Regions from separate parts of the Streptomyces sp. NPDC027672 genome, predicted to be linked through region 2. Evidence: riboswitches for the same ligand, from Rfam matches in the RefSeq annotation. Region 2 holds a riboswitch; each other region holds the start of a gene.
What was found. Region 2 has a riboswitch for cyclic di-AMP ahead of ACZ4SV_RS33010 (transglycosylase family protein). Riboswitches for the same ligand answer to the same signal wherever they lie in the genome.

Region 1 (9,174 bases), on a different contig from region 2:
CCGTCGTCGGCGGCGGCTGTCCTCACGCTGGTCCACCCTGACCGCCATTCTCACCCGAAACGGTGAGGAGTGGTGATGTCCGTGGTGTCCATATGACCAAATCGGCCGCGCGGAAGCGTCACCCCACGGAGCCAGCCGCGCGTACGCCTGCGGTATGACACGGGACGGCCGCGCCTCCTCCCGACCCCTAGGGGACGGGTGATCGCCGGGCGGGGCCGGCCGGGCGGGTCAGCCCGCGCGGTGCACCACCGCGTCGCACAGCTCGGTCAGCGCGGCCTTGGCGTCGCACTCGGTGAGCGGGGCCAGCGCGGCCCGCGCCTCCTCCGCGTACCGGATCGTGTCCCGGCGGGCCTGCTCCAGCGCGGGGTGCGTGCGCAGCCCGGCCAGCGCCTCGGCGTGCCGGGCGTCGTCGCTGAGGTCGGAGTCCAGCAGCTCGCACAGCGCGACGTCCTCGGGCAGGCCCAGCCGGGCGGCCCGCTCGCGCAGCCGGAGCACCGGCAGGGTCGGGATGCCCTCGCGCAGGTCGGTGCCCGGGGTCTTGCCGGACTCGTGGGAGTCGGAGGCGATGTCCAGGACGTCGTCCGCGAGCTGGAAGGCGACGCCGAGCCGTTCGCCGTACTGGGTGAGCACGTCGACGACCCGCTCGTCGGCGCCGGACATCATCGCGCCGAACCGGCACGCCACCGCCACCAGGGAGCCGGTCTTGCCGGCCAGCACGTCCAGGTAGTGCTCGACCGGGTCGCGGCCGTCGGAGGGGCCCGCGGTCTCCAGGATCTGACCGGTGACGAGCCGTTCGAAGGCCAGGGCCTGCACCCGGACCGCCTCCGGGCCGAGGTCGGCGAGGATGTGGGAGGCGCGGGCGAAGAGGAAGTCGCCGGTGAGGACCGCGACGGAGTTGCCCCAGCGCGTGTTGGCGCTGTCCACGCCCCGGCGCACGGCCGCCTCGTCCATGACGTCGTCGTGGTAGAGCGTGGCCAGGTGGGTCAGCTCCACGACCACGGCCGACGGCACGACGCCCGGTGCGTAAGGGTCGCCGAACTGGGCCGCGAGCATCACGAGCAGGGGCCGGAACCGCTTCCCGCCGGCCCGGACGAGGTGCTGCGCGGCCCCGGTGATGAACGGGACCTCGCTCTTGGTGGCCTCGAGCAAGCCTTCCTCGACAGCCGCCAATCCGGCCTGGACATCGGCTTCCAGAGCCTGGTCCCGCACGCTCAGCCCGAACGGCCCGACGACGGTCACGAGGGGTCTCCTGTCTGCTGGTGTCTGCTGGCGATTACACGGTTTGTCGATAGGTCGCTGCCATCACTCAAGTCAGCGTATCCGGTCCCGTTTCGATCACCGATAGCGCCCACCCGTCCAGCTTGGGTGGTATCGGATCATGGCGGGCATAGTTTTGATCACATAGTAATACTCCACTTCCATCACGACCCGGACTCTGGGTTCGAAAGCCCCTAATGCCTCTAATCCCTCATGTCTGATTTGACGTCATTTGCTATTTCGTGAATTGGGTCACCCGGCCGACGGACCCACCCCACCCGCCACACCGCCGTCCGCCCGTTGCCCGTCGGCGAGTTGAGGATTGGCGACCGCAAAGGATCAAGTACCCCATACAGCGGTGATCAAGGTCAAATAGCGCCTTAAGCGCATCCGGTACTTGTTCCCGACATGTGCTCTCGCATACGTTCCGGGCCGTCGGGCGGACGCCGAATCCTGCCGCCGCCCGCGTAACCCATCGACGAACTCATTCGTACGGCAGGAGCGGGGGACCCAGGTAAGCCGCCGTCCCGGCGCGGCACGTGCCGCGTCTGGACGGCTAGGGGTGAAGCCGTGCCTCCTCCAGGGCACGGCCGGGCGCCTCCCCGCCCGAACCCGACAGCTCACCTCGCAGGCGCCGGAGAGGATTCCCCATGCCTGCCGCCGCTCAGCACACCCGCAACACCCGGCTCGTCCGCGCCGTCGCCGCCGCCTGCACCGGTGCGGCCGTCCTCGCCCTGCCGCTGATCGGCGCGACCGGCGCCGCCGCGGCCACCACCGCCGCCCCGGCGGCCGCCACCACCCCCGCCGGCTACCCGAACACTCTCGACGGCTGGATCCGCGAGTCCCTCGCGATCATGGGCCAGAAGGGCATCCCGGGCACCTACCACGGCATCTACCGCAACGTGATGCGCGAGTCCTCGGGCAACCCGGCGGCCATCAACCTCTGGGACTCCAACGCCGCCAAGGGCATCCCGTCCAAGGGCCTGCTCCAGGTCATCGACCCGACGTTCAACGCCTACCACGTCGCCGGAACGTCCTTCGACATCTACGACCCGGTCGCGAACATCACCGCCGCCTGCAACTACGCCGCCGCCCGGTACGGATCGATCGACAACGTGTTCGGCGCCTACTGACCGGCACCGGTCGGTGTCCCCGGACACCACCGCGGGCCCGGTCAGCCGGCCGGGAACAGTCTTTCGAGGACGACGGCGACGCCGTCGTCCTCGTTCGACGCGGTGACCTCGTCCGCCACCGCCTTCAGCTCGGGATGCGCGCCGGCCATGGCGACACCGCGCGCGGCCCAGTCGAACATCGGGATGTCGTTGGGCATGTCACCGAAGGCGAGGGCCCGTTCGGCGCCGATCCCCAGCCGCTCGGCGGCCAGCGCCAGACCGGTCGCCTTCGTCACCCCGCCCGGCTGGAGCTCCACGGTGCCCGGCCCCGACATGGTGACCGTCGCCAGCGAGCCCACCACCGAGCGCGCCACGGCCGCCAACTCGTCGTCGGACAGCTCGGCGTGGCGCAGCAGCACCTTGCTGATGGGCGCGCTCCACAGCTCGGCCCGCCGGCCGACGCGGACCGCGGGCAGCGTCGGGTGGGGCATCCGGTAGCCGGGCTCGATGAGCGTGCGCCCGTCCACGCCGTCCTGGTCGACCGCCGCGTACACCTGCCCCACCTCCGCCTCGATCTTGCCGAGCGCGGTCTCCGCCAGCTCCCGCTCCAGCCGCACCGACCACAGCAGCCGGCCGGCCCCGGCGTCGTAGACCTGTGCTCCCTGTCCGCACACCGCCAGCCCCGTGCAGCCCAGGCGGGCGAGCAGGGACCGCACCCGCGGGGCCGGGCGGCCCGTCACGACCAGATGCCGGGCCCCGGCCCGCGCCACCCGCGCGAGCGCGGCCAGCGACCGGTCGGAGACGGTGTCGTCGCCGCGCAGCAGCGTCCCGTCCAGGTCGGTGGCGATCAGTGCATATGCCGGGGTGGGTGCCATGATCAGAGAATACGGACACCGCGCCCCGCCGACTCACCCGTCTTTGCGCCTACTTGTGTGCCGTCCGGCCCGAAATACCCTGCGGGGACGCCCTCCTGGCGGCCGGGGCCGGCGCAAGCCGCCGGCGCACCCGGTCCGGCCGCCCTTCCGGGGCCCGCCGTGCGGCACTGCCCATGACACGCATGTCGGCCGTAACGTGTGGCGCGACCACATGGAACGCATCGCCATGCACGGCCCGGATGAGAGTGAGGCAGCACCCCATGCCCCCCTTCGACGTCCCCGAGGGCGACCCCTTCGGCCCGCACAACCTCCCCTACGGCGTGTTCTCGCCCGCCGGCAGCACGGAGCGGAGGATCGGCGTCCGGCTCGGGAACCACGTCCTGGACGCGGGCGCCGCCGCCGCGGCCCTCGGCTCGCCCCACCAGCCGCTGCTCGCCCGGCCCACCCTGAACCTGCTGCTGGCCGCCGGCCCCGCCGCCTGGTCGGAGGTGCGGCGCGCCGTCACGTCCTGGGTCACGGACCCGGCGCACCGCGCGGCCGTCGAGCCGCTGTTCCACCCCTTGTCCGAGGTGGCCCTGCACCTGCCCTTCGAGGTGGCGGACTACGTCGACTTCTACGCCTCGGAGCACCACGCCCGCAACGTCGGCCGGATCTTCCGCCCGGACGCCGAGGACTCCCTCACCCCCAACTGGAAGCACCTGCCGATCGGTTACCACGGCCGCTCCGGCACGGTCGTCGTCTCGGGCACGGACGTCGTACGGCCGGCCGGGCAGCGCAAGGGCCCGGCCGACCCCGCGCCCGTCTTCGGCCCGTCGGTGCGGCTGGACATCGAGGCCGAGGTCGGTTTCGTCGTGGGCGTGCCGTCGCGGCCGGGCAGCCCGGTCCCGCTCGGCGCGTTCCGGGAGCACGTCTTCGGGCTGTGCCTGCTGAACGACTGGTCCGCACGGGACGTCCAGGCCTGGGAGTACGTCCCGCTCGGCCCGTTCCTCGGCAAGTCCTTCGCCACCTCGGTGTCGGCGTGGATCACCCCGCTGGAGGCGCTGGAGCACGCCCGCGTGGCACCTCCGGAGCGCACGCACCCGCTGCTGCCCTACCTGGACGACTCGGCGCCCGGCATCGAACCGGGCGGCTACGACCTCCGTATCTCCGTCGCGGTCAACGGCCACGTGGTCGCCGAGCCGCCGTTCTCCACCATGTACTGGACCGCCGCCCAGCAGCTCGCGCATATGACGGTCAACGGCGCCTCGCTACGCACGGGCGACCTGTACGGCTCGGGCACGGTGAGCGGCCCCGCCGCACGCCAGCGCGGCTCGCTGCTGGAGCTGACCTGGAACGGCCGCGACCCCCTCGACCTCCCGGACGGCAAGCGGACGTTCCTGGAGGACGGGGACACGGTGACCCTGTCGGCCTGGGCGCCCGGCCCGGACGGCCGCCGGGTGGGACTGGGCGAGGTCGGCGGACGGGTCGTACCGAACTGAGCGGCACCCCGGCCGGCCACGCGCGGCCGGCCGGGGCACCCGCGCGTGACCCTGTCGGTGCGCGGGCCGGGCGGATCGTCCTCGGCACCTGACTCGGGGCGTTGTCTTCGTCATACTGACAAGGACACGCACCACTCGTTCCGCGCGACGCGCCACCCTGCGCCGCGCGCCCGGCAAGACCCGCACCCGCATACGTCTCCGACCAGGAACCGGAGCCCCGGCATGACCGTCTGCCTGCTCCTGCTGAGCGTCGTCGCCCTGACAGCCGCCGTGCCGGTGCCGCGCGCGCTGACCCGGGCCGCCTGGCCCGAGCGGGATCCCGTGGTGGCGCTGTGGGTGTGGCAGTGCCTGGTCGCCACCGTCCTGCTGTGCTGTCTGACCGCACTGGTGCTGGGCGCGGCGGCCGTCTTCCACACCGTCCGCGACCACGTGTTCGCCCCCGCGCCGCCCGCCGTCACCGCCGCCTACGACCTGTCCACCGCGCCGGGTTGGGCCGCCGCCCTCACCGTGCTGCTGGCCTGCGGGGCCGCCTGGACGACGGCGATGCTGGCCCGGGAACTCGCCGAGGTCCGCCGCAGCCGCGGCCAGGCCCGGGCGCACCTGCGCGAGCGCGCCCCCGAACTGCCGGCCGGACTGCCGGCGGCACGCGGCCCGATGCTGGTCCTGGAGGACGAGTACCCGGACGCCTGGTGGATGCCCGGCCACCCGCCCCAACTGGTCGTCACCACCGGGGCGTTGCACCGCCTCACCGATGTGCAGCTCGACGCCGTCCTCACCCACGAGCGCGGGCACGCCCGTGCCCACCACGACTGGCTGCTGCACCTGTCCGCGGCGCTCGCCACGGGCTTCCCGCGCGTGCCGCTCTTCGCCCACTTCTGCGACCAGACCCACCGCCTGGTCGAGCTGGCCGCCGACGACACGGCCTCCCGGCGCTGCGGGCACCTCACCACGGCCCTCGCCCTGATCGAGCTGAACCAGCACCGGGGCGTCCTGTCCTGCGCCTCCAGCCGCCGGCTGCTGGGCGAGCGCGTGGACCGGCTGCTGGAGCCGCCGCCACGGCTGCTGCGCCGGCAGCGGGCCCTGACCACGACGGTGGCCGCGCTGGTCCCGCTGCTGCCGCTGCTGATCACCTTCGCGCCCGGCCTGACCGCGCTGTCCTGAGCGCCCCGCCGGCCGGCGGACACCCGCCCCGGCGGGACGCTGTGTCCCGCCGCTATATCCAGTCGTCCGGCTCGGGCTCGTCCGGCGGCTCGGGCCAGTCCTCGTCCGGTGCGCCGCCGGCTGCGGCGGCCGGTGCGTCGCCGGGGGCGGCCGGCGCGGACCCGCCCAGGGAGGTCAGCACCTGGAGCACGCCTTCGCCGTACGTCGCCAGCTTCTTCTCGCCGACGCCGTTCACCGTGCCCAGATCCCGCACCGAACCGGGCCGCCGGGCCACGATCTCCCGGAGGGTGGCGTCGTGGAAGATCACGTACGCCGGGACGCCCTGTTCCCGGGCCTGCTCGGCACGCCAGGCCCGCAGCGCCTCGAAGGCGGGCAGCAGCTCCTCGGGCAGCTCGACCGCGGCCGCCTTGGCCTTGCCGGTGCCCGCCGCGCCACCGGCGGACCGCGACCGGACGACGGCCGCCTTCTTCGGCTCCTTGCGCAGCGGCACCTCGCGCTCGCGCCGCAGCACCGTGCCGCTCGCCTCGGTGAGCACCAGCGTGCCGTACTCCCCTTCGACCGCGAGCAGTCCCTGGGCCAGCAGCTGCCGGATGACTCCCCGCCACTCCCCCTCGGCGAGGTCCTGGCCGATACCGAAGACGGAGAGCTGGTCGTGGTCGAACTGGATCACCTTGCCGGTGCGCTTGCCGAGCAGGATGTCGACGATCTGGAGCGCGCCGAACTTCTGCCCGCGCTCCCGTTGCAGCCGCACCACCGTGGACAGCACCTTCTGCGCCGCGACCGTGCCGTCCCAGGTCTCCGGCGGGCTGAGGCAGGTGTCGCAGTTGCCGCAGGCGTCGGCGTCGGCGTCCTGGCCGAAGTAGGCGAGCAGCTGACCGCGCCGGCACCGGACGGTCTCGCACAGCGCGAGCATGGCGTCCAGGTGGGCCCCGGCCCGGCGGCGGAACGCCTCGTCGCCCTCGCCGGACTGGATCAGCTTGCGCTGCTGCACGACGTCGTTCAGGCCGTACGCCATCCAGGCCGTGGACGGCAGGCCGTCGCGGCCCGCCCGGCCGGTCTCCTGGTAGTACCCCTCGATCGACTTGGGCAGGTCCAGGTGGGCGACGAAGCGCACGTCCGGCTTGTCGATGCCCATGCCGAAGGCGATCGTCGCGACCACGACCAGGCCGTCCTCGCGCAGGAACCGGGACTGGTGTGCCGCGCGCGTGGCCGCGTCCAGGCCCGCGTGGTACGGCACCGCCTGGACGCCGTTCGCGGTCAGGAACTCCGCCGTGCGCTCGACCGAGTTGCGCGAGAGGCAGTAGACGATGCCGGCGTCGCCCGGGTGCTCCTCCCGCAGAAAGGCGAGGAGCTGCTTCCTGGGGTCGGCCTTGGGCACGATCCGGTACTGGATGTTGGGCCGGTCGAAGCTGGCGACGAAGTGGCGGGCCGCCGGCAGGTTCAGCCGCTGGGTGATCTCCTGGTGGGTGGCGTCGGTGGCCGTGGCGGTGAGGGCGATCCGCGGGACGTCCGGCCAGCGCTCGCCGAGCAGCGACAGGGAGAGGTAGTCGGGGCGGAAGTCGTGGCCCCACTGGGACACGCAGTGCGCCTCGTCGATCGCGAAGACGGAGATCTTGCCGCGCGAGAGCAGGTCCAGCGTGGCGTCCAGCCGCAGCCGCTCCGGGGCCAGATAGAGCAGGTCCAGCTCGCCGGCCAGGAACTCGGCCTCGACCACGCGCCGCTCGTCGAAGTCCTGCGTGGAGTTCATGAAGCCGGCGCGGACGCCGAGGGCGCGCAGCGCGTCGACCTGGTCCTGCATGAGCGCGATCAGCGGTGAGACCACCACGCCCGTGCCCGGTCTGACCAGGGCCGGGATCTGGTAGCACAGCGACTTCCCGCCGCCGGTCGGCATGAGCACGACGGCGTCGCCGCCCGCGATCACATGCTCGACGATCGCCCGCTGCTCGCCCCGGAAGGTCTCGTATCCGAAGACCCGGTGCAGCGTGGCCGCAGCCTCGCTGCCGACCGTGCCCGGCCCTTCGGTCATCTGTGGCATCTCGCTGATTCCGCCCGTCACGCCCATCGTCCTGTCCCCGCCGGTCCCCCGTGTGCCGTCTGTCGACCGCTCCCTCCACCATAGGGGCCCGCACCGACAGCCTCGGAGTTATCCACAGACCGGCCGGACGCCACACGTCAACGACACGACCATTGGTCACACGTTCGCGGGAGACCCGCCCGTTCCCCCCGATACTCTGGACGGACCGGCGAGACTCCGTCCCATGGGAGCACTGATGAGCGTCGCACCGAAGGCGTCCACACCCAGCTGGCCGACACCGCCGAAGGGCGGATGGACCGCCGACGACCTGGACCGCCTCCCGAATCTTCCTCCGCACACGGAACTGATCGACGGGAGCCTGGTCTTCGTGAGTCCGCAGACTCTCTTCCACACCCGCGCCATCGACTTCTTCAATTGGCAGCTTCAATCGCTGGCGCCCGAGGAATTCGAGGTCGTCCGCGAGTTCACGATCGACATCGACCGCCAGAACCGGCCCGAGCCGGACGTGGTCGTGGTGCGGGCGGACGTGGTGGACGATCCGTACCAGACCCGCTTCCCGGTGGAGTCCGTCGTCCTGGCCATCGAGGTCGTCTCCGAGGACTCGGCCTCCCGGGACCGCGAGACCAAGCCGCTGAAGTACGCCCGCGCGAAGATTCCGCACTACTGGCGGGTCGAGAACGAGAACGGCCGGGCCGCGGTGCACGTCTTCGAGCTGGAGCCGACGACCGGCGCGTACACCGGCACCGGGATCTTCCGCGAGCGGATGAAGGTGGACGTGCCGTTCCCGGTGGACCTGGACCTCACCCGGATCAGGGCGCGCCGCGACAGCGCCGGGTGACGTACGCGGACAGACCACTGCCCGGCCCCTCTTGCTTGCAGGGAGCCGGGCAGTGGCACGTCAGCGCACGAACACTCCCGCCTGGCCCGCCAGGTCCAGGAAGTACTGCGGTGCCACGCCGAGCACCAGGGTCACCGCCACGCCCACGCCGATCGCCGCCATGGTCAGCGGGGACGGCACGGCCACGGTCGGGCCGTCCGGCTTCGGCTCGCTGAAGAACATCAGCACGATCACCCGGATGTAGAAGAACGCGGCGATCGCCGACGAGATCACACCGACAACGACCAGCGGGGCCGCGCCGGCGTCCGCCGCCGCCTTGAACACCGCGAACTTGCCCGCGAACCCGGAGGTCAGCGGGATGCCGGCGAAGGCCAGCAGGAACACCGCGAACACGGCCGCCACCAGCGGCGAGCGCCGG
Region 2 (9,174 bases):
GCGCCGGTGAAGGAGAACTCGGCCTCCTGCTCGCCGGTGATGACCTCCGGCTCCACCCCCAGGATGTCCCGCACGCCGCGCACGAAGTCGTCCCGGTTCCGGGCGTCCCGGGAGGCGGAGGTGGCGACGAAGCGGACGCGCTCGGCGCCGTGCTCCTTGATGACGGCCGCGTACTCGCGGCAGGCGGCGAAGGTGCGCTCCAGCGCCTCGGGGGCGAGCCGGCCGGTGCGGTCGACGTCCTGGCCGAGCCGCACGATCGTCATCCGGCGGTCCAGCTCGACGAGCTCGCCGGTGTCCGGGTGCGCGTCCGCGACGAGCAGCCGGATGGAGTTCGTACCGCAGTCGACGGCGGCGACACGGGTCACTGCTCACCCTCCTCGACGGGCCGGGCCGCGAGGTCGCCCGTGCCCTCCTGCGGGGTCACCGCCTGGTCCGGCGGTCCGGCCGGGGTCACGCACGTGCCCTTGCGCCACCACTCGGGCAGCATCGCCAGGGCCTCGTCGCCGAGCGGGTTCACGCCCGGACCGGCGGCCAGCGAGTGGGCGACGAGCACGTGCAGGCACTTCACCCGGTCCGGCATGCCGCCGGCGCTCGGGAAGCCCTGGAGGACCTCGATCTCGTCCCGGCGCCGGATGTAGTCCTCGTGCGCGGCCCGGTAGGCGGCGGCCAGTTCGGGGTCGCGCCCGAGCCGTTCGGTCATCTCCTTCATCACGCCGTTCGCCTCCAGCGTGCCGATGGCGGAGGACGCCTTCGGGCACGTCAGGTAGTAGAGCGTCGGGAAGGGCGTGCCGTCGGGCAGGCGCGGCGCCGTCTCCACGACGTCCGGCTGGCCGCAGGGGCAGCGGTGCGCGATGGCCCGCAGGCCCCGCGGCGGACGGCCCAGCTGCTGCTTGAAGGCCGCTACGTCCGCGTCGGTGGGCTCGGTGCGCGAAGTGGGCGGCGGAGGCGTTTCCATGACTGCTTTCCGTGTGGCTTTCTGGTCGGTGTGCCGGTCTTCGCACCGGCTCACTGGTCGGACGCGTCGGACTTGTCGACGCCGTCCCAGAGGTTCGCGTACCAGGGCCGGCGGGCGGCCCCGAGGTCGGCGCGGGACTGCCTGGCCGCGCCGGGGTCCACGACCACGTACCCGGTCTCGCCGGGCCGCACGTAGTGCAGCCGGCGGCGGATCTGCTGCTCGGCGTAGGCGTCGTCCTGCCAGCGCGCCTTCAGGTCGCGTAGCTGTTCGACGCGGTGCCGGGCCTGCTCCTGCCGGCGCTGCACGTCGGCGATCTCCGCGCGCTGGGAGACGTACTGCCGCATCGGGTAGGCGAGGGCGACGACCATCGAGCACAGCACCAGCGCGAGCAGCGCCGCGCGGCCGGTGAGCCGGGAGCGGCGGGCCTGCCGCTTGGTCTGGGAGCGGTAGACCCGGGCAGCCGTCTGCTCGCCCAGCAGCCGCAGTCTGGTCGCGGTGGAGAACCGGTCCCGGTCCCTCACGGCCATCGTCCCCGCCTCCCGTCATACGCGCGTACGTCCCCGGACACGGTACGGGACCGGGTCCGGGGACGTACGGACGACTGGCTCGGGCGCGGCCGGGTCGGGTCAGCCCTTGAAGCGCGGGAACGCGCTGCGGCCGGCGTACACCGCGGCGTCGTCGAGGATCTCCTCGATGCGCAGCAGCTGGTTGTACTTGGCGACACGCTCGGAGCGGGCCGGGGCGCCGGTCTTGATCTGGCCGCAGTTGGTGGCGACGGCCAGGTCGGCGATGGTGACGTCCTCGGTCTCGCCGGAGCGGTGGGACATCATGCACTTGAAGCCGCTGCGCTGGGCCAGCTCGACGGCGTCCAGCGTCTCGGTCAGCGAGCCGATCTGGTTGACCTTGACCAGCAGGGCGTTGGCGGCGCCCTCCTCGATGCCGCGGGCCAGGCGCTCGGGGTTGGTGACGAACAGGTCGTCGCCGACGAGCTGGACCTTGTCGCCCAGCTTGTCGGTGATGGTCTTCCAGCCCGCCCAGTCGTCCTCGAACAGCGGGTCCTCGATGGAGACCAGCGGGTACGCCTCGACCAGGTCGGCGTAGTAGTCGGTCATCTCCTGGGCGGAGCGGGTCTTGCCCTCGAAGAGGTAGGAGCCGTCCTTGTAGAACTCGGACGCGGCGACGTCGAGCGCCAGGGCGATCTGCTCACCGGGGGTGTAGCCGGCCTCCTTGATCGCCTCCAGGATGAGGTCGAGGGCCTCGCGGTTGGAGCCGAGGTTCGGGGCGAAGCCGCCCTCGTCGCCGAGACCCGTGGACAGGCCCTTGCTCTTCAGGACCTTCTTCAGGGTGTGGTAGACCTCGGTGCCCCAGCGCAGCGCCTCGGAGAAGGACTCCGCGCCGATCGGGGCGATCATGAACTCCTGGATGTCCACGTTGGAGTCGGCGTGCGAGCCGCCGTTCAGGATGTTCATCATCGGCACCGGCAGCAGGTGCGCGTTCGGGCCGCCCAGGTAGCGGAAGAGCGGCAGGTCGCTGGCCTCGGAGGCGGCGTGGGCGACGGCGAGGGAGACGCCGAGGATGGCGTTGGCGCCCAGGGAGCCCTTGTTGTCGGTGGCGTCCAGGTCGAACATGGCCTGGTCGATCAGGCGCTGCTCGGTGGCGTCGTAGCCGACCAGCTCCGGGCCGATCTGCTCGATGACGGCGAGGACGGCCTTCTCGACACCCTTGCCCTGGTAGCGGTTCGGGTCACCGTCGCGCAGCTCGATGGCCTCGAAGGCGCCGGTCGAGGCGCCGGACGGGACGGCGGCACGACCCGTGCTGCCGTCGTCGAGGCCGACCTCGACCTCGACCGTGGGGTTGCCTCGGGAGTCCAGGATTTCCCGGGCTACGACGACGTCGATGGACGGCACGAGCATCTCCTTCTTGGATGTGACGCTGGAAGTGCGGGGCTGGTGTGCCTTGCGCCTAGAGCCTAACCGTCCCGGGGCCGCCGGCCCGCGACCGACCGTCCCGTGGACAAGCCGACCGTACCCTTTGTTTCTTTTCGAAACAAAGGGTTCCGGGGAACCTCCGCGCGCGGCGGGCACGCAAAAGCCCCGCCCCGGTGCGTACGGGGGAACACGCACCGGGGCGGGGAGCCCGTGGGGACGGGGGTGGTCCGCACGGGCCTTCAGTGTGGTCCGCGGGATCTACGGGCGCGGCGGTCCGGCCGGGCGCCCGAGGTCACTTCAGGTGCAGCTGCTGACCCGGGTAGATGAGGTCGGCGTCCTGGACGATGTCCTTGTTCAGCTCGAACAGCTTCTGCCAGCCGCCCGCGACCTGGTGCGCGGCGGCGATGGTGCTGAGGGTGTCGCCCTGGGCCACCTTGTACTCGCCGTCGCCCTTCTCGACCTTCTTGCCGGTCGGGGTGGTGACGGTCTTGCCGGTGCTCTGGCCCGCGGACGCGGCCGGACGCTCGGCGGAGCGGGAGGCGGCCTGCTGGTCGGCGGAGCGGGTGGTGGTGCCCGAACCCGAGGTGGAGGCGGAACCCGAACCCGAGGTGGAACCCGAGCCGGAGGTGGAGCCGGAGCCGGAGGTCGAGCCCGAGCCGGAGGTGGACGGGGTGCTCGGGGCGGAGCCGTTGTACGGGGTGCTCGACAGGCCCGTGCCGCAGACCGGCCAGGCGCCCTTGCCCTGCGCCGCGAGGACCTTCTCGGCGACGGCGATCTGCTGCGACTTGCTCGCCTTGTCGGCGGTGGCCGCGTACTGCGTGCCGCCGTAGGCGGCCCAGGTGGAGGCGGAGAACTGCAGGCCGCCGTAGTAACCGTTGCCGGTGTTGATGGCCCAGTTGCCGCCGGACTCGCACTGGGCGACCGTGTCCCACTGGGAGTCGGTGGCGGCGGAGGCGTTGCCGGCCGCCATCAGCGGGGCGGCGACGGCGGCGCCGGTGACACCGGCGAGCGTGATGGCGCGGACGGCCTTGGACGGACGACGGTGCTTGCCCTTACCGGTAAACAGCATGGATCGATTCCCCTCACCGACGCCTACGAGGTGAGCTGTCGGGTTCGGGCCGGTTGAGTTGCCCGGCCGCACCCCCGCTTGCGCGGTGTGCGGCTTCACCCCCAGCCGGTGCCGGCCTCAAGTGCCGGTTCCGGCGCCTACCTTGGTTCCCCCGCTCCTGCCTACGGCGCATGACGCGACGACTGTTCCCGGGCAACCACTGGCAGGATTCGGCGTGGCGGTTGCCGGGGCTCGTGGTGACGAGCGGCCTCGACCGTAGACACGGGATCCGGCGAATTTCAAAGACGATCAGGGCTTCTGAGACTCATCCCACACTTTCGCCAAACCGGACATTAGGGCGCTAAGCGGGGCGTCAACTCCGCCTACTTACCGCCCGTTTCGCCCCCTACTTCCAGGGTCTGACCGGCGGTGATGCGGTTCGGGTCGGCGCCGATGGCCTTCTTGTTGCCGGCGTACAGCGCGTGCCATCCGCCGTCGACGTCAAGGGAGTCGGCGATGGAGACGAGGGAGTCGCCTTGGCGGACGGTGTAGGTGTCCGCCTCCCGGGTGGCATGCCGGCCGGACAGCGTGGCGCCCTGACCGTTTGTCACGGTTTCGTCCGCACTCGCGCCCCGGTGGCGTCCACCCGACGCGACGGCTCCGGTGTCGACGAGGCTCCAAGAACCGGCGGCCCGCTGCGGGTTGCTCTCGACCCCGGCGTCCGGGGCCGAGCCGGGCGCGCTGCCGGCACCCTGGGGGTTTCCGGCGTCCGCGGCGGGGGACTTGTCGGACTTGGGGGTGTTGGTGCCGGTCGGACCGGTGGTCCCGCCCGTGCCCTTGGCCGCGTCCTCGTCCGCTTCCTTGCCCTTGTGCTTGCCCTTGCCCTTGCCCTTGCCCGGCTTGGTGTCCGGCGTGCCGCCGGCGTCCGGGGAGGAAGGGGTGCCAGAGCCGCTGTCGGAGCCGGCTTCCGTGGAGGGCGAGGGATCCGGCCGGCCGGACGGGGTGCCGGAGTCGCCCGGGGTGTCCGAAGTGCCGGAGCCGTCCGCCGGTGCGGACGGTTCGCCCGTACGGCCGTCCTGCCCGGGTTCGCCGACGCCCGTGTCGACGTCCACGGAGCCCGAGTCCGGCGTCAGGCCGGACAGCAGGGCGCAGGTGGCCCAGGGCGTGGTGCCCCGGTCTGCCAGGATCTTCTCGGCGACGGCGATCTGCTGGAGCCGGCTGGCCTGGTCGGCGCTGTCCGCGTACTGGGTGCCGCCGTAGGCGTCCCAGTCGTCCTGCGAGATCTGCAGGCCGCCGTAGTACCCGTTGCCGGTGTCCGCGCTCCAGGAGCCGCCGCTTTCGCACTCGGCCACCTTGTCCCACGTGGTGGCGTCGGCGGCGTGTGCGCCGGCCGCGCCGAGGAGCGGGAGGGCGATGGCGGAGCCGGTCACGCCGGCCGCGACGAGGAGGGCCGGAGCCTGGCGGGGGCGACGGTGTCGGCCGTTCCCGGAGAGCATGCAGAAGCCTTTCGAGCGACAGCAGGACCGGCGCGGCGGACTGGTGCCGCCCGTCGCGCTGATGGGTGAACGTATCGGCAGACGATCACTTGTCACAAGTTCATGCCGCACAGATCACATGAAGATCACAGAGTTGAGTTTCTGTCATCTTCCCCGGGAGGTCCGGTGATCAGGCCGTGGGCGTGAACTCGACCGGCAGGGTGCGCAGGCCACGCATGATGAGCCCGCCGCGCCAGCGCAGTTCGGCCGGGTCGGCGGCGAGCCGCAGACCGGGCAGGCGGGTGAACAGGGTGGCCAGCGCGGTCTGGCCCTCCAGCCGGGCGAGCGGCGCGCCGAGACAGTAGTGGATGCCGTGGCCGTAGCCGAGGTGCTGGTTGTCGCGGCGGCCGAGGTCCAGCACGTCCGGGTCGGCGAACCGCTCCGGGTCCCGGTCGGCGGCGGCCAGGACGACGAGCACCGGATCGCCCGGCGCGATCTCCTGCCCGCCGAGCGTGAGCGGCTCGGTGGCGAACCGCCAGGTGGCCAGCTCCACCGGACCGTCGTAGCGCAGCAGTTCCTCCACGCCGGTCTCCAGCAGGTCCCGCTCCCCGCGGGCCAGGGACTCCTCGAGGCGCCGGCGCTGTCCGGGATGGGTGAGCAGGGCGTAGGTGCCGTTGCCGATGAGGTTGACGGTCGTCTCGAAACCGGCGAACAGCAGGATGAACGCCATGGCGGCGGCCTCGTTCTCGGTGAGGTGTTCGCCGTGGTCGGAGGCCCGGATCAGGGCGGAGATCAGGTCCTCACCCGGTGCGGGCGTGGCGGACAGCGCCTCGCGCTTGCGGTGGATCAGCTCGGCGAGGTAGCCGCGCATCTTCTTCACCGACCGGGCGACCCCGCCCCGGGGTCCTCCACCGTGCCGGATCATCATGCCCGCCCAGTCCCGGAAGTCGTCCTGGTCCTCGGCCGGGACGCCGAGCAGGTCGCAGATGGCGTAGATGGGCAGCGGGAAGGCGAAGTCGTGGATGAGGTCGGCGGAGCCGGCCGCCGCGAAGCGGTCGATGAGCCGGTCGGCCAGCTCCTGCACCCGGGGCGCGAACTCGGCGACCCGGCGCGGTGTGAACGCCTTGCTGACCAGTTTCCTGAGCCGGGTGTGGTCCGGCGGGTCGATGTTCAGCAGATGCGTCATCAGCTCGGCCTTGCGCTCGCCGGGGATACCGGTCTTGCCCCGGGCGTGCGCGGGCTCGTCGTGGTGGGCCGGGTTCTTGCTCAGCCGCTGGTCGGCCAGGGCCTGCCGGGCATCGGCGTACCGGGTGACCAGCCACGCCTCGACACCGCTCGGCAGCCGGGTCCGGTGCACGGGGGCGTGCTCGCGCAGCCAGGCGTAGGCGGGGTAGGGGTCGGCGGCGAACTCCCACGTGAAGAGGGCGGGGGCCGGCTGGTCGGGGTGGGGCTGCTCGGTCACTCCCCGACGGTATCCGGACCTCCGGGACGGCTCCGCCACACCCTGGCGAGGGTCCGCGTGGTTCTCCTGGTTATTCCAGTCCGCCTGGTTCTCTTGGTCCCCTGGTCCTCCTAGTTCTCCCAGTCCTCCTGGTCGTCGGTGCCGTCGGTGCCGTCGGGGTCGTCGGGGTCCTCGGTGTCTCCCCCGGTGTCCGTCGCGTGCGGGTTCTCCGCGTTCCTGATCGCGTCCCGGTACGCCCGGGCCGCCGCCCGCAGGGCCGCCTCGGGGTCGACGCCGTCCGCCTCGGCGCCGGCCGCCAGCGCGAGGAGCCGGTAGCCGATCCCCTCGCCGCGCGGCACGGGGACCTCCAGGCCCGCCGTGCGGACGCGGGAGGCCAGCTTGGCGGCGAGGGCCAGGCCGGGCTGGCCGAGCGGGACGCCGTCCGTGACCGACGTACGGCGCTTCTCCTCGGCCTTGGTGCGCAGCCAGTGCTCCTTGACGTCCTCCGGTGTCTCCGCCTCCGCGTCGCCGAAGACGTGCGGGTGCCGGTGGATGAGCTTGGCGACGATGCCGCCGGCCACGTCGTCTATGGAGAACGGCTCGTCCGGGTGCTCCTCGGCGATCCGGGAGTGGAAGACGACCTGGAGGAGGACGTCGCCCAGCTCCTCGCGCAGCTCCGCGCGGTCGCCGGCCTCGATCGCCTCGACCAGTTCGTACGCCTCCTCGATGCCGTACTTCGCCAGGCCCTCGTGGGTCTGCCGGGAGGACCAGGGACACTCGGCGCGGATGCGGTCCATGACCTGCACGAGGTCCAGCAGGCGGGCGCCCGGCAGGTCGTACGACGCGGGGAGCAGCTCCAGCTCCGGCATGGCGATCCGGCCGGAGCCGGCCAGCCGGGCGAGGCCGTCGGTGAGCGCCGGCTCGCCCTCGCCGGTCGCCACGACCACCACGGTCCGTCCGCCGGCGCACGCCGCGACCAGCTCCTCGGCGGTCGGTGACGCCTCCGCGACCGCTGTCCCGGCCTCCCGCAGATACGGCAGCTGCGGATGCGCGCCGTCCGCGCACAGCACGGTGTCGGCGGTGCGCAGGGCCTGCCAGGCGGGCCAGGACAGCAGGCCGGGCGCGACGCGGTGGCTGGTGGTGAGCAGGACGATGCGGCCGGGGGCGGCTTCCGAACCGGCTTCGGCACGAGGTGCGGGGTGGGCTGCGGCGCTGGATTCGTTCACGATCCGAACGTAACCCACGGCGCGAGGACGCGGATCGGGTTATCCACAGGGCGGAGGAGTCGTGTGATCGTATGACTCGGCCGCGCATCCGATGACCCGGTCGTGCATCCGGCCCGTGGCCCGTGACGACCCCGTGGCGAGTCCCGGTCTCGCTTCCCGCCCCGGCCGCGTCCCGTCCCCGGGCCCGGTTACGTCGTGGCCCGGTTACGTCGTGATCGGCTGGCCGGCCTGCGCGGTGACCTCCCGGACCCAGGGCGTCTTCGCGTCCACCCGGCTGCTCTTCTGCACGTCCCAGGCGCCGTAGCGCGGGTTGAGGTCGACGCGCAGTTCCGCGGACGCCTTGGACAGGGCCTGCCAGAAGGCGGGCCGGGTGGTGTCGGTGCCCAGCTTCGCGGCCAGCTTCTGGGCCTCCAGTTGCAGGCGCAGGTTGTCGTCGAGGCGGGCCGGCGCGATGCCGTACTTCTGCAGCCATGCCGTCTCCAGGCCCTTGCCGCCGCCGGCCTGCCGCGCCAGCTCCGCGCGCATCTGCTGGATCTCCTTGGGGGTGACCGTGACGCCCTTGTCCCGGGCGGCGCGGTGCAGCACCCGGTCGAGCACCATGTTGTGCAGGGTGTCGCGGGTCAGGCTGCTGGTGGAGGAGACGACCTGCTGGTACTGCGTGTCGTCCGGCACCGCGGCCCGCTGCGCCCGGCGGACCTCGTCGACCCGGCTCTGCAACTGCGCGACGGTGATCCGCTGTCCACCGACGACGGCCGCGGCGCCCGGGTGCGCCTCGCTTCCGCAGGCGGTCAGCAGGGGGGCCGCGGCGGCGATCGCGGCGGTGAGGACGAGCGCGGTGCGGCGGCGGTGCAAGGAGACCTCCCGAGGAGAGTGCAACGACAGGTGCGGCGCGCCAGCGCCTCCGCCGGGAGTGGTGGTCGGGCGACGGTCGGGCGCACCACGTCTTGCGGTGATCGATGGTAGGCAGTGGGCAGGCCGCGGCCAACCCATTCGACCAACGATTCACGCGCGCTTCGGGCACCGCCGCGCCGCCGCGGGAGGGACGGGGCCGCCGCCGGTCAGCCGCCGGGACCTATCCGTGCACCTGTCCCAGCCACTGGA
Region 3 (9,174 bases), on a different contig from region 2:
CGTCGGGCGGCGGGGTCTTGGTGCTGCGGCGGGCCATCGCTGCCTGGCTCCTTGCTGAAGCGTGGGACGGATCTGACGCCGACCATTGTGGACCGAGGCACTGACAAGCCGTGCCACGACCCGGTGCGGGGGCCCGGGCCGCTCCGGGAAGCGGCCCGGCCCTGGCGGCGGGAGACCGTCCGGGGCGGGGTCCGAGGCAGGCTACGCGATCCGCCGCCGCGCACGTCCGGCGGGAAGCGCGCGATCCGCTGTCGGCGTACGTGCCGCGGGAACTTCGCCGGGGCCCCGCACGCTTTGCATACAGTGGCAGGAACGGCAGGAACACCGCGGTTTCTTTCGACCGCCTCCGCTCGCGAAGGGACGTACATGCCCATGGGTCACACGACCACAGCCGAGGCAGGCTCCGGGGGCCTGACAGCGACCGAGCACCGCCTGGCCAACGGTCTGCGCGTGGTGCTCTCCGAGGACCACCTGACCCCCGTGGCGGCGGTCTGCCTCTGGTACGACGTCGGCTCCCGTCACGAAGTCAAGGGACGCACCGGCCTGGCCCACCTCTTCGAGCACCTGATGTTCCAGGGCTCCGCGCAGGTCAAGGGCAACGGCCACTTCGAGCTGGTGCAGGGCGCCGGCGGCTCGCTGAACGGCACCACCAGCTTCGAACGCACCAACTACTTCGAGACCATGCCCGCCCACCAGCTGGAGCTGGCGCTCTGGCTGGAGGCCGACCGCATGGGCTCGCTGCTGGCCGCCCTGGACGAGGAGTCCATGGAGAACCAGCGGGACGTCGTCAAGAACGAGCGCCGCCAGCGCTACGACAACGTGCCCTACGGCACCGCCTTCGAGAGGCTGACCGCGGCCTCGTACCCGGAGGGCCACCCGTACCACCACACGCCGATCGGGTCCATGGCGGACCTGGACGCGGCCACCCTGGAGGACGCCCGCCAGTTCTTCCGCACCTACTACGCGCCGAACAACGCGGTGCTCTCCGTGGTCGGCGACATCGACCCCGAGCAGACCCTCGCCTGGGTCGAGAAGTACTTCGGCTCCATCGCGTCCCACGACGGCAAGCCCGCGCCCCGCGACGGCTCCCTGCCGGACGTCATCGGCGAGCAGCTGCGCGAGGTCGTCGTGGAGGAGGTGCCGGCGCGCGCCCTGATGGCCGCCTACCGGCTCCCGCACGACGGCACGCGCGCGTGCGACGCGGCCGACCTCGCCCTGACCGTCCTCGGCGGCGGCGAGTCCTCCCGCCTGTACAACCGCCTGGTGCGCCGCGACCGTACGGCCGTCGCCGCCGGCTTCGGCCTGCTGCGGCTGGCCGGCGCGCCCTCCATGGGCTGGCTGGACGTGAAGACCTCCGGTGACGTCGAGGTGCCGGTGATCGAGGCCGCCATCGACGAGGAGCTGGCCCGGTTCGCCGCCGAGGGCCCGACGCCCGAGGAGATGGAGCGCGCCCAGGCCCAGCTGGAGCGCGAGTGGCTGGACCGGCTCGGCACGGTCGCCGGCCGCGCCGACGAACTGTGCCGGTTCGCCGTCCTGTTCGGCGACCCCCAGCTCGCCCTGACCGCCGTCCAGCGCGTCCTGGAGGTGACCCCGGAGGAGGTCCAGGAGGTCGCCAAGGCCCGCCTGCGGCCCGACAACCGCGCCGTCCTCGTCTACGAGCCGAAGTCCCCGGAGGCCGTCGAGGACACCGGGATCCCCGAGGACCCGGAGCAGGAAGCGACCGTAGAGGCGGCCCGCGACGAGACCGAGAACGAGGAGACGGCCCAGTGACCGAACTCGCCACCATGGAGTTCCACCCCCAGCCACAGCCCGGTGACGCCAGGCCCTGGGCGTTCCCGGCCCCCGAGCGCGCCGCGCTCGGCAACGGCCTGACCGTGCTGCGCTGCCACCGCCCCGGCCAGCAGGTCGTCGCCGTGGAGGTGCTGCTGGACGCGCCGCTGGAGGCCGAGCCGGCCGGCCTGGACGGCGTCGCCACGATCATGGCGCGGGCCTTCTCCGAGGGCACCGACAAGCACTCCGCCGAGGACTTCGCGGCGGAGCTGGAGCGCGCGGGCGCCACCCTGGACGCGCACGCCGACCACCCCGGAGTGCGGATCAGCCTGGAGGTCCCGGCCTCCCGCCTGGCCAAGGGCCTCGGACTGCTCGCCGACGCCCTGCGCGCGCCCGCGTTCGCCGAGAGCGAGGTCGAGCGTCTCGTCCGCAACCGCCTGGACGAGATCCCGCACGAGCTGGCCAACCCCTCCCGCCGGGCCGCCAAGGAGCTCTCCAGGGAGCTGTTCCCGGCGACTTCCCGGATGTCCCGGCCGCGCCAGGGCACCGAGGAGACGGTCGCGAAGATCGACGCCGGGGCCGTACGCGCCTTCTACGACCGGCATGTGCGGCCCGCCACGGGCACCGTGGTGGTCGTCGGCGACCTGACCGGCATCGACCTGGACGCACTGCTCGACGACACCCTCGGCACCTGGACCGGCACGCCGGGCGAGCCCCGGCCGGTGCCGCCGGTGACCGCCGACGACACCGGGCGCGTGGTCATCGTGGACCGGCCCGGCGCCGTGCAGACGCAACTGCTCATCGGCCGGATCGGCCCCGACCGGCACGACCGGGTGTGGCCCGCGCAGGTGCTCGGCACGTACTGCCTGGGCGGCACCCTCACCTCCCGCCTGGACCGCGTCCTGCGCGAGGAGAAGGGCTACACCTACGGCGTGCGCTCCTTCGGCCAGGTCCTGCGCTCGGCGCCGGACGGCACGGGCGCCGCGATGCTCGCCATCAGCGGCTCCGTGGACACGCCGAACACCGGTCCCGCGCTGGACGACCTGTGGAAGGTGCTGCGCACCCTCGCGGCGGAGGGCCTGACCGACGCCGAGCGGGACGTCGCCGTACAGAACCTGGTCGGGGTGGCGCCGCTGAAGTACGAGACCGCGGCGGCCGTCGCGAGCACGCTGGCCGACCAGGTCGAGCAGCACCTGCCCGACGACTTCCAGGCGACGCTGTACCGGCAGTTGGCCGCCACGGGCACGGTGGAGGCCACCGCGGCCGTCGTGAACGCCTTCCCGGTGGACCGGCTGGTGACCGTCCTGGTCGGCGACGCCGCCCAGATCAAGGCACCGGTCGAGGCGCTCGGCATCGGTGAAGTGACGGTGGTGTCGGCCGAGTAGCGCCCCGCACGGCGTACGCGGCGTACGCGGCGTACGCGGCGGGCACGGCACGCGCGCCTGGGGGCCCTGACGGTGCACCGGCCGTCAGGGCCTCCACTGTTCCACTCGCTCCCTCAGGTGCCCGATTTGGGGCGGAGGTTGCCTGTCTGCCCTGTGGGATGCGCTACAAAAAGCCGGATTCGTTTGAGGTGGGAAAGCGGGCCGCCGTAGCGTCACCTGGGCTGTTCGTCAGGCAGTGCGCCGCACCCGCGGCACCGGACAGTCATCGCCGAGTCCCCGTACGGCGCGAGCCAGGGGAGCCGGGGACCCACGTCCCTGGGGTGAATCGGGCGCCCGCGAGGGGGCCCGTAGGAGACCTTCCTGCTCCGAACCCGTCAGCTAACCCGGTAGGCGAGAGGGAAGGAAAGGACCAGCCACCACATGGCGTTCATGTGCGCCACCGGCAAGCACCGCAAGCCCGGCCGGGTCAAGCGGACCACCGCGCAGGCGGCCGGCGTCGCGGCCCTGACCACCACGGGCGTGCTCGGCTCCCTCGCCGCCTCCCCGGCGGTCGCCGCCGGTAACCCCGCGGACCAGACCGGTCTCACCCCGGTCCTCGCCGCGACCGAGGACGTCGCCGGCCTGATCGACGCCCAGGCCACCGCGCAGCAGCAGGCCGCCGAGCGGAAGGCGGCCGAGGAGGCCGCCGCGAAGGCCGCCGCCAAGCGGGCCGAGGAGCTGCGCCAGGCCAGGGCCCGTGCCGCCCGCGAGGCCGAGCGCAAGCGGCTGAACACCTTCGTCGCCCCCATCGCGCACTCCTACGTCTCCACGGCCTACCGGGCCAGCAGCTCCCTGTGGTCCTCCGGTTCGCACACCGGCATCGACTTCCACGCGGCCAGCGGCACGGCCGTCCACGCGGTGGGCTCCGGCACGGTCGTCTCCACGGGCTGGGGCGGCGCGTACGGCAACCAGATCGTGATCCGGATGGCCGACGGCATGTACACGCAGTACGGGCACCTGTCGTCCATCGGCGTCACCGTGGGCCAGCAGGTCGTCCCGGGCCAGCAGATCGGCCTGTCCGGCGCCACCGGCAACGTCACCGGGCCGCACCTGCACTTCGAGGCGCGCACCACCCCCGAGTACGGCTCCGACGTCGACCCCGTCGCCTACCTCCGCGGCCACGGCGTGCACATCTGACGCGTCCCGCGCGGTCCTTCCCAGCCCCGGCTCACCGAGCCGGGGCTTTCGCCGTATTCCGTGGTGTCCGCCACCCCCGCTGACCAAAAAATATCCATGAATTACGACCCGCCGTCGGAAATTCCGGCTCATTGTCATAGAGTCACGGAACACGCGTCCATCGTCGGCGTTTCACGGGGATTAAGGCGGAGGTCGGTCATGCGTATTCCGGCGCACTCGGTGTGCACCGCTGTCCGGGACGATATCGTCGCCGGTGTCTACGAGCGCGGCAGCCGCCTCACCGAGGAAGTCCTGGCCCGCCGCTACGGCGTCTCCCGCGTCCCCGTCCGCGAGGCGCTGCGCACCCTGGAGGCCGAGGGCTTCGTGGTGACGCGCCGGCACGCGGGCGCGTGCGTGGCCGAGCCGACCGAGCAGGAGGCCGCCGACGTGCTGGAGATGCGGACGCTGTTGGAGCCACTGGGCGCCGCGCGGGCCGCCCAGCGGCGCACTGAGGCCCATCTGAAAGTGCTACGAGGCCTGGTCCGGCTGGGCCAGGAGCGGGCCAGGAGGGGCCACAGCGAGGATCTGCGCGCGCTGGGCGGCTGGTTCCACGAGACCCTGGCGCAGGCGTCCGGCAGCCCGTCGCTGACCGCGGTGCTGACCCAGCTGCGGCACAAGATCGCGTGGATGTACACGGTGGAGCCCCCGGTGAGCCCGGCGGAGACCTGGGCGGAGCACGGTGCGATCGTGGACGCCGTGGCGCGCGGGGACGGCGAGCGCGCGCGGGCGCTGACGGCGCTGCACGCCGAGCGGGCCACGGGCGCGCACCGGCTGCGTTCCACCCGTGCCGGGGACCGGGTGAGGACTTCGCAACATGCCGTAAACGTATCGGGTCTGCGGCTTTAACACGGGCACCGTATACAAAGAGGAGTTATTCGGTGGCGGCTGTTTTCCGCTGCCATTTTCCCGGTGCCGGGAATTACTCGGCACCGGCCGTCCGGGCGCCGGGCGGAAATGCGGCCGGGAAAACGCGGAAGCCGCGCCATCCGGTGCGGACGGCACGGCTTCCGGTATTGCTCGGCCTCGGTGCGCGGACGGTCAGACCGTCTCGGGCAGCTCGTCCAGGCCCTCGGCGACCAGCTTGGCCAGACGGTCCAGGGCGGCGTCCGCGCCCTCGGCGTCGGAGGCCAGGACGATCTCCTCGCCACCCTGGGCGCCCAGACCCAGGACGGCCAGCATGGAGGCCGCGTTGACGGGGTTGCCCCCGGCCTTGGCGATCGTCACCGGGACGCCTGTGGCCGTGGCGGCTCGGACGAAGATGGAGGCGGGGCGGGCGTGAAGGCCCTCGGCCCAGCCGACGTTGACGCGGCGCTCAGCCATGTGTTGCTGCCCTTCGGTGTTCAGGTTGTCTAGACCAGTTTCCCATATCGTGAAGCATGCCCGGAGGGGACCCGTGTCCCGCCCCGGCGCGGCTCCGGACCGCGGCCTCGGTCCGGCGTTCCGCCCCCACGGACTGCCTCGCGCCATTGTCGTACACGAGCCGTACTCTGGGGCCCATGCAGACCTCGGCGGACCGGCAGGACCGGCACCACTACCCCGCCCACTGGGAGGCGGACGTGGTGCTGCGCGACGGCGGCACCGCGCGCATCAGGCCCATCACCGTCGATGACGCCGACCGTCTGGTCAGCTTCTACGAGCAGGTCTCGGACGAGTCGAAGTACTACCGCTTCTTCGCGCCGTACCCGCGGCTCTCCGCCAAGGACGTCCACCGCTTCACGCACCACGACTTCGTGGACCGGGTGGGGCTCGCGGCCACCATCGGCGGCGAGTTCATCGCCACCGTACGCTACGACCGCATCGGCGCCGCCGGCCTGCCCGCCCCGGCGCCCGCCGACGAGGCCGAGGTCGCCTTCCTGGTGCAGGACGCCCACCAGGGCCGCGGGGTCGCCTCCGCCCTCCTGGAGCACATCGCGGCCGTCGCGCGCGAGCGCGGCATCCGCCGCTTCGCCGCCGAGGTGCTGCCCGCCAACACCAAGATGATCAAGGTGTTCACGGACGCCGGCTACACGCAGCAGCGCAGCTTCGAGGACGGCGTCGTCCGCCTGGAGTTCGACCTCGAACCCACCGACCGCTCCGTCGCCGTGCAGCACGCCCGGGAACAGCGCGCCGAGGCCCGCTCGGTGCGCCGGCTGCTCGCGCCCGGCTCGGTCGCGGTCGTCGGCGTCGGCCGCGCCCCGGGCGGCGTGGGCCGCAGCCTGCTCGGCAACCTCCGCGCGGCCGGCTACCCGGGGCCGCTGCACGCCGTGAACAAGGCGTTCCCCGCGGACCTCAAAGAGATCGACGGGGTGCCCGCGTACCGCTCGGTGCGCGACATCGACGGGCACGTGGACCTCGCCGTCGTCGCCGTACCGGCCGAGCACGTGCCCGCCGCGGTCGCCGAGTGCGGCGAGAGCGGCGTCCAGGGACTGGTCGTGCTCTCCGCCGGGTACGCCGAGAGCGGGCCCGAGGGCCGCGAACGGCAGCGGGCCCTGGTCCGGGCCGCGCGCGCGTACGGCATGCGCATCATCGGCCCGAACGCCTTCGGGATCATCAACACCGCCCCCGGCGTCCGGCTGAACGCCTCGCTCGCCCCCGAGCCGCCCCGGCCCGGCCGCATCGGGCTCTTCGCCCAGTCCGGCGCCATCGGCATCGCCCTGCTGTCCCGGCTGCACCGGCGCGGCGGCGGCGTGACCGGGGTCACGGGCGTCTCCACGTTCGTGTCCGCCGGCAACCGCGCCGACGTCTCCGGCAACGACGTCCTCCAGTACTGGTACGACGACCCGGACACCGACGTCGTCCTCATGTACCTGGAATCCATCGGCAACCCCCGCAAGTTCACCCGGCTCGCCCGGCGCACGGCCGCCGCCAAGCCGCTCGTCGTCGTCCAGGGCACCGGCACCGCCCCGCCGGGCCACGCGGTGCGCGCCACCCGGCTGCCGCACGCGACGGTGTCCGCGCTGCTGCGGCAGGCCGGCGTGATCCGGGTCGACACCATCACCGAGCTGGTCGACGCGGGCCTGCTGCTCGCCAGGCAGCCGCTGCCGGCGGGGCCGCGGGTGGCCATCCTCGGCAACTCGGAGTCGCTGGGCGTGCTGACGTACGACCGGTGTCTGGCCGAGGGCCTGCGGCCGGCGCGGCCGGTGGACCTGACCACCGGGGCGACGCCGGAGGACTTCCACCGGGCGCTCGCCGCGGCGCTGGCCGACGACACGTGCGACTCCGTCGTGGTGACGGCGATACCCGCGATCGGCGAAGGGTCGCCGGGGGACGCGGAGCTGGCGGAGGCGCTGCGGTCGGCCGCGGCCGCGGTCCCGGGCAAGCCGGTGCTGGTGGTGCACGTGGAGCTGGGCGGGCTGGCGGAAGCGCTGTCGGCCGCGACGAGCACGGCACCGGGGGCCGCCGACAAGGCGCCCGGCACCGGGAGCGGCACCCCGCCGTTCCGCCCCGCCGCCCGGCCGTCCACCGCGCTGCCTGACCGGCCCGCCGCCCGGCCGTCCACCGCGCTACCCGACCGGCCCGCCACCGGGGCGGGCACCGGCGCGGTACGGCCGTCTCACGGCTCCCCGCCCGAGGGCACCCACCTCATCCCGGCCTACCCCGCCGCCGAACGCGCCGTCCGGGCGCTCTCCGAAGCCGTGAAGTACGCGCAGTGGCGGCGGGAGGCGGCCGATCCCGGCCGGGTGCCGGAGTTCGACGACATCGACGAGAAGGGCGCCGCCCGGCTGATCGGCGAGCTGCTCGCGCGCGGACAGGGGCTCACCCTCTCGGCCGCGCAGACCGGCCGGCTGCTCGGCGCCTACGGCATCCCGGTGCGCCGCGCACTGCCCGCGCCCACCCCGGACACCGCCGCCGAAGCCGCCCGCGCGCTCGGCTACCCGGTGGCCCTCAAGGCCACCGCCCCGCACCTCAGACACCGCGCCGACCTGGGCGGCGTCCGCCTGGACCTCGCCGACGAGGAGCAACTGCTGCGGGCGTACGCCGAGCTGACCGAGCTGTTCGGGCAGCCCGAGGAGGTACGGCCGGTGGTGCAGGCGATGGCGCCCCGGGGCGTCGACACCGTCGTGCGCGCGGTGATCGATCCGGCCGCCGGTGCGGTGCTGTCCTTCGGCCTGGCCGGTGCGGCCTCCCAACTGCTCGGCGACATGGCCCACCGGCTGATCCCGGTCACCGACCGGGAGGCGACCTCGCTGGTGCGCTCGATCCGCACCGCCCCGCTGCTGTTCGGCTGGCGCGGCTCCACACCCGTCGACACCCCGGCCCTGGAGGAGCTGCTGCTGCGGGTGTCCCGGCTGGTCGACGACCACCCGGAGGTGGTCGCGGTCACCCTGGAGCCGGTCGTCGTCGCGCCGCACGGCGTGAGCGTCCTCGGCGCCTCGGTACGGCTCGCACCCCCGCCGGCCCGCGACGACCTCGGCCCACGCACGATGCCGGTCTACTGAACGGGGGAGCGGGACGCGCGGCCACCACCGCCCGCCGCCTACGACGCTCCGCCCAGGAAAACCCGCGCCCGGTGCGGCCACCGGCCGTGCCGCCCTGGCGGCCGGCCACCGACCACCAGAGCGGCACGGACCGTCGTAACGGAAGCCGGACCCCGGACACGGTGCCCGGAGCCGGGCCCCGGCCGTCGCGATCCGAAAGGCGTCGATCGGGCGCCGACCGCCATGACGGCGGCCGGGCTCCGGCCGTCCGGGCGGCACTGGCCACCTTGCCCGTAGTCGGGCCCCGGCCGACCGTAGTCGGGCCCGGCCGCCGGTGCGGATGGCGGCCACCGGGCCTGGAGCCGGGCCCCGGCCGTCGTGATCCGAGGGCGTCGAACACGGCGTGC

Region 1: linked by a shared signal. The riboswitch ahead of ACZ4SV_RS03940 (transglycosylase SLT domain-containing protein) and the one ahead of ACZ4SV_RS33010 (transglycosylase family protein) in region 2 are both predicted to bind cyclic di-AMP.
Region 3: linked by a shared signal. The riboswitch ahead of ACZ4SV_RS13350 (M23 family metallopeptidase) and the one ahead of ACZ4SV_RS33010 (transglycosylase family protein) in region 2 are both predicted to bind cyclic di-AMP.

What each region holds. Positions count from the first base shown of each region.
Region 1 covers NZ_JBVHSO010000001.1:869,657-878,830, forward strand. The annotation lists gene ACZ4SV_RS03935 (polyprenyl synthetase family protein) at 229-1,239, opposite strand; cyclic di-AMP (ydaO/yuaA leader) riboswitch at 1,724-1,904, shown strand; gene ACZ4SV_RS03940 (transglycosylase SLT domain-containing protein) at 1,908-2,390, shown strand; gene ACZ4SV_RS03945 (HAD family hydrolase) at 2,432-3,244, opposite strand; gene fahA (fumarylacetoacetase) at 3,505-4,722, shown strand; gene ACZ4SV_RS03955 (M56 family metallopeptidase) at 4,945-5,883, shown strand; gene recQ (DNA helicase RecQ) at 5,936-7,945, opposite strand; gene ACZ4SV_RS03965 (Uma2 family endonuclease) at 8,154-8,756, shown strand; gene nuoN (NADH-quinone oxidoreductase subunit NuoN) at 8,817-9,174, opposite strand, start outside.
Region 2 covers NZ_JBVHSO010000019.1:19,327-28,500, forward strand. The annotation lists gene ACZ4SV_RS32990 (Ppx/GppA phosphatase family protein) at 1-365, opposite strand, end outside; gene ACZ4SV_RS32995 (DUF501 domain-containing protein) at 362-955, opposite strand; gene ACZ4SV_RS33000 (FtsB family cell division protein) at 1,006-1,482, opposite strand; gene eno (phosphopyruvate hydratase) at 1,582-2,862, opposite strand; gene ACZ4SV_RS33010 (transglycosylase family protein) at 3,176-3,952, opposite strand; cyclic di-AMP (ydaO/yuaA leader) riboswitch at 3,958-4,131, opposite strand; gene ACZ4SV_RS33015 (transglycosylase family protein) at 4,315-5,427, opposite strand; gene ACZ4SV_RS33020 (cytochrome P450 family protein) at 5,597-6,868, opposite strand; gene ACZ4SV_RS33025 (nucleoside triphosphate pyrophosphohydrolase) at 6,979-8,073, opposite strand; gene ACZ4SV_RS33030 (SurA N-terminal domain-containing protein) at 8,278-8,925, opposite strand; gene ACZ4SV_RS33035 (serine/threonine-protein kinase) at 9,146-9,174, opposite strand, start outside.
Region 3 covers NZ_JBVHSO010000004.1:511,222-520,395, reverse strand. The annotation lists gene ACZ4SV_RS13365 (DNA gyrase/topoisomerase IV subunit A) at 1-37, opposite strand, end outside; gene ACZ4SV_RS13360 (M16 family metallopeptidase) at 367-1,770, shown strand; gene ACZ4SV_RS13355 (M16 family metallopeptidase) at 1,767-3,155, shown strand; cyclic di-AMP (ydaO/yuaA leader) riboswitch at 3,412-3,563, shown strand; gene ACZ4SV_RS13350 (M23 family metallopeptidase) at 3,576-4,331, shown strand; gene ACZ4SV_RS13345 (GntR family transcriptional regulator) at 4,530-5,216, shown strand; gene ACZ4SV_RS13340 (HPr family phosphocarrier protein) at 5,409-5,690, opposite strand; gene ACZ4SV_RS13335 (bifunctional acetate--CoA ligase family protein/GNAT family N-acetyltransferase) at 5,867-8,788, shown strand.